Regions from separate parts of the Arthrobacter sp. Y3221114 genome, predicted to be linked through region 2. Evidence: predicted binding sites of a transcription regulator. Region 2 holds the regulator's gene; the other holds the start of a gene.

Region 1 (2,394 bases), on a different contig from region 2:
ATACTCGCCCAGCGTGGTGGCGCCGACCAGGTGCAGCTCACCTCGTGCCAGCCGGGGCTTGAGGATGTTGCCGGCGTCCATGCCGCCCTCGCCGCCCCCGCCGGCGCCGACGACCGTGTGCAGTTCGTCGATGAACACGATCAGCTCGCTGTCGGCGGCGCTGATCTCGTCCAGGGTCTTGGTCAGGCGTTCCTCGAAATCGCCGCGGTAGCGGGTGCCGGCCAGCATGCCCGGCAGATCCAGCGATACCACGCGTTTGCCGCGCAGCTGCTCCGGGACGTCGCCGGCCACGATGGCCTGCGCGAGGCCTTCGGCGATGGCGGTCTTGCCCACGCCGGCCTCGCCAATCAATACCGGGTTGTTCTTGGTCCGGCGGGCGAGGATCTCGATGGTCTGGGCGATCTCGTCGGCGCGGCCAATCACCGGGTCCAGCCGGTCCTCCCGGGCCTGGGCGGTCAGGTCGGTGCCGAACTGGTCCAGCATGGGCGTTTCCGCCTGGGGATTGGCGCCCGTTTGCGGCCCGGCGGTTGTGGTGGGGCCGACGGCCTGCGCCGCAGCTTCCTCCGCCGCCTGCTGCAGCGCCATCGGGGTCACGCCAGCGCCGGCCAGGAGCTGGCCGGCGGGGGTTTCCTGGTTCAGGACGAAAGCCCCGAACAGGTGCTCGGGGTCGATGTACGTGGAGCCGAACGCGCGGGCCACCTGGTGCGCGTCCAGCAGGGCACGCTGCGCGGACGGCGTCAGCGACGGCGTTTCACGGGTCGGGGCGGTCTTTTCCGGCAAACCCTGCTCGGCGGAGCGCGCGATGGCCTGCGGGTCGGCGCCGGCCAGCTTGATCTGGCTGGCGGCCGGCTCCTGGCGGGCCATGACGTGCAAAATGTGCAGGGCGTCCACCTCGATGTGGCCGAGGCCCGCTGCAAACCGGGCTGACTGTGCCAGCACTTCGTGGGTGCGGCGGCTGAGCAGGCGGGTGAGGTCAACGGTGCGGGACTGGGCCGCCCGCTGGCCCTGCAGGTAGCGGGCCAGGAACTCGTCGAATGAACCGTTGCCGGAAGCTGGTCCGAAGAACAGTGGCATGGATAATCCTCCTGTGAACGTGAGTGCCTTCGACTCATGTTAACGCCTTCGAGTGATGATTATTCCAGAAGTTCCGCAAACTTGAGCGAAGGCGACTCACCTGCGCGGGGCTGGTGGCCCCGTCCACCTCGTGCGACGTTCCCGGTGAGCGATGCAACGGGCGGGCGGTTCGGGCAGCGGGGGATGGGCCCGGCGGAGGGCCGGTGCTAGTGTTGTCTTCGAAGCTTTGTTCGAAGACGGGGGTCCGGGATGTTCGGTTTGGAGCAGCCGTGGAATGCGTCGGCCGGCCCCGAAACGGGCACCGGAACGCCCGAGGACGCGCGCGGTTTCCCGTCGCCGGCGCGGGACTACTTCCACGGCGGCATCGATCTGAACCGGCACTTGATCCGCGACCGGACCAGCACCTTTGTGATGCGGGTGGCCGGGAACTCGATGGCGGCCGCCGGGATCTGCGACGGCGATGAGCTGATCGTGGACCGCTCGCTGACCCCGCGCGACGGTTCGGTGGTGATCGCGGTGCTGGACGGGGAATTGGTGGTGCGGCGCCTGCATCTCACCACGGACGGCGTGCGGTTGCAGGCGGACGACGGCGGTGTCCCCACCGAGGTGGGCGAACTCGCGGAGCTGAGCATCTGGGGCGTCGCCACCCGTTGCCTGCACCATGTCTAGCGGCCCCGCATTGGGGTCCGGCGCCGCGGCCCCCGGCCAACCGCCTGCGTCCGGCGTAACCTCCGGCCAGCCGCCCGGATCCCGGCCCGGCGAACGGATCGCGCTGGTGGACGTCAACAATTTCTACGTCTCCTGCGAGCGGGTCTTCGATCCATCCCTCGAGGGGCGCCCCGTCGTCGTGCTCTCCAACAATGACGGCTGCGTGGTGGCGCGCTCCGAGGAAGCCAAGCAGTTGGGGCTGAAGACCGGGACGCCGTGGTTCCAGGTGGCGCCGCGGGCCAAGGCTTGGGGGCTGGTCGCGCGCTCCAGCAACTACGAGCTGTACGGGGACCTGAGCGCCCGGGTGATGGAAGTGCTAGGCCGGTTCGGGGCGTGGCAGGAGGTCTATTCGATCGACGAGTCTTTCCTGGGCCTGCCCGGCGATGAGGACCAGTTGGTGGAAACTGCCGGCCGGATCCGGGCCTCCGTGATCCGGCAGGTGGGCGTGCCGGTCAGCGTTGGCGTGGCCCAGACCAAGACGTTGGCGAAGTTCGCCAACCACGTTGCCAAGCGGAATCCCCAGATGGCCGGGGTGTGCTCGCTGGGCTCGATGCCCGCTTCCGACATCGCATGGATCCAGTCGCGGGTGCCGGTCACCGGGCTGTGGGGCGT
Region 2 (2,394 bases):
CTCACGGCGTGCGGCAGAAGAAGCTGCAGCGGAAATGCGCGAGCGCACCGACCTGACCATCCTGTGCCAGGGAGAATCATCGATGGCGGCGCTGGTCCGCCAATTCGCCGAGGAACCGGACGCATGCCTGTTTGGCACCATGACGCTCTGGCAGGGCGTCGACGTTCCCGGTGCAGCGTGCCGGCTCGTGGTCATCGACCGGATTCCGTTCCCCCGGCCGGACGACCCGCTAACGACTGCCCGAACCCGGTCCGTGGCGCAGGCCGGGGGAAACGGTTTCATGACGGTTTCGGCGACCCACGCGGCCGTGCGGCTGGCGCAGGGGGCAGGCAGGCTGATCCGCGCCTCCAACGACCGGGGAGTAGTGGCCGTGTTGGACTCGCGGCTGGCGACAGCACGATACGGGGGCTTCCTGCGCAGCGCCCTGCCGCCGTTCTGGAGCACCAAGGACGGAGCCATGGCACGTCAGATCCTGGAGAGGCTGGCTGCAGCCGCTGCCTGAACGGGCTGGGGCAGCAGCCACGCCGGAGCGGTCGCCCGCGCAAACCGGGAACGGGCAACGGGCCCTCGGTGACCGGCAGAGGGGTCTGAGGAGCCTGCGGCGGGTCAGAGGGCCCGCATCACCGAGACAACCTTGCCCATGATGGTTGCGTGGTCTCCCAGAATCGGTTCGTACTGGGTGTTCTGCGGCAGCAGCCAGGTGTGACCGTCGCGCTGCCGGAAGGTCTTGACCGTTGCTTCGTCGTCGAGCAGCGCCGCCACGATGTCGCCGTTCTCGGCCGTGTGCTGCTGGCGCACCACGACCCAGTCGCCGTCACAGATAGCCGCATCGATCATCGAATCGCCCGAAACCCTGAGCATGAACAACTCGCCGTGTCCCACCAGTTGGCGCGGCAGGGGCATGACGTCCTCGACCGCCTGGTCAGCCAGGATAGGACCGCCTGCCGCGATCCGTCCCACCAGCGGCACCATCGCCGTGTCGGACGAAGTGGTCAGTTCGGATACTGCAACGCCGCTGGAGCTGCGCAGCTGCTGCGGTTCATCGACCCCGACGATTTCCACGCCGCCGTGCTCGAGGGTCAGCGGAGTCAGGATTTCCATCGCACGGGGACGCTTGGGGTCGCGCCTGATGTAGCCCATCTTCTCGAGTTGCGCCAGCTGGTGCGTGACGCTGGACAGGCTCGCCAAACCGACGGTGTCACCGATTTCGCGCATCGACGGAGGGTATCCGTGGGACATGACGGAGCGCTGGATCGTCTCCAGGATCTTCTTCTGCCGCGGCGTCAGGCTGCGTCCCACCTTGACGGGTCGGCCGCGTCGCCTGGCTCCGGCAGTGGTGGTGCTCTCTTCGGACATATCCGGCCCCGGTCTCCCCGTAGTGGTCCATGCGCCGGCGCTGCGGTAGCGGAACCGCGCATGGGTTGTTGTCTGGCTGTTTTGTCGGTGGCGGCTGGTGCACTGCTCTTACCGCCGCTTGACGCTTACAACGCTAGGCGAGGCGGTGGTGAATTTCAAACACTTGTTCGACTGAGTCTCGACAATATTCGATCACCAGTGCTAAAACTATAGAAGACGCATTCGAAGATACGTTCGAATGCGGTTGCCAAACGATCGAAACCAGCAGAAATAGATCGAAAATCGGAAAGGTGACACCATGTCCGCCCAGCTCGCACCGCAGCCCGCCGGCGTCCGTACCAGCACCAACCTCCGGCTGACCCGCCGAGGCCGCTTGTTGCTGATTGGCCTGCCGCTGATGCTCGCTGCGGCCGCCGCCCTGACCTTGATCGGTTTCTTCACGGCGCCGGCAATGGCCGCCGCCGGGCAGCTGGGACCGGGGCCGGCGGCAACTGTCACGGTCGGCAGCGGCCAGACGCTGTGGGACGTGGCCGTGCAGTCCGCCCCCGACCGCAACCCTCACGATGTCATTTTCGAGATCGCGCAATTGAACGGACTCCAGGGGGACATCGTCCATGCCGGCCAGCAGTTGCTGGTCCCGTCCGCGCGCTGAGGCAGCCGTAATATGAGCTGCTTCGGCCCGCCCGATTCCTGCCCCGGGCGGGCCGAAGCTTAAACTGGACCAGTGAGTGAGCAGTTAGAACGCCTGAACCGCCTGCCGTTGCGGGACAATCTCCGGGGCTTAGAGCCCTATGGTGCGCCCCAGTTGGAGGTTCCCGTCCTCCTGAATGTCAACGAAAACACCCACGGCCTGCCCGACGCAGTCCGTCAGGCCATCGTCTCGGCCGTTAGCGACGCGGCCGCGGGTTTGAACCGGTATCCGGATCGCGAGTTCACGAAGCTGAGAACGGCACTGGCCCGCTACTTGGGGCACGGCCTCACCGCAGCGAACATCTGGGCTGCCAACGGATCGAACGAAGTCCTGCAGCAAATCCTCCA

The links. Region 2 encodes LexA, which represses DNA repair genes until DNA is damaged. Its sites were predicted from a motif close to TCGAACANNTGTTCGA; they were not measured.
Region 1: a site for LexA is predicted at 1,293-1,308, ahead of AC5RV3_RS10360 (LexA family protein). Genes of this name have one in related genera too.

The regions. Positions count from the first base shown of each region.
Region 1 covers NZ_JBNHHW010000004.1:159,692-162,085, reverse strand. Annotated here, with positions in the region: gene AC5RV3_RS10365 (ATP-dependent Clp protease ATP-binding subunit) at 1-1,074, opposite strand, end outside; gene AC5RV3_RS10360 (LexA family protein) at 1,324-1,743, shown strand; gene AC5RV3_RS10355 (Y-family DNA polymerase) at 1,736-2,394, shown strand, end outside.
Region 2 covers NZ_JBNHHW010000007.1:36,329-38,722, reverse strand. Annotated here, with positions in the region: gene AC5RV3_RS14700 (ATP-dependent DNA helicase) at 1-502, shown strand, start outside; gene lexA (transcriptional repressor LexA) at 607-1,356, opposite strand; gene AC5RV3_RS14690 (LysM peptidoglycan-binding domain-containing protein) at 1,655-2,008, shown strand; gene AC5RV3_RS14685 (histidinol-phosphate transaminase) at 2,081-2,394, shown strand, end outside.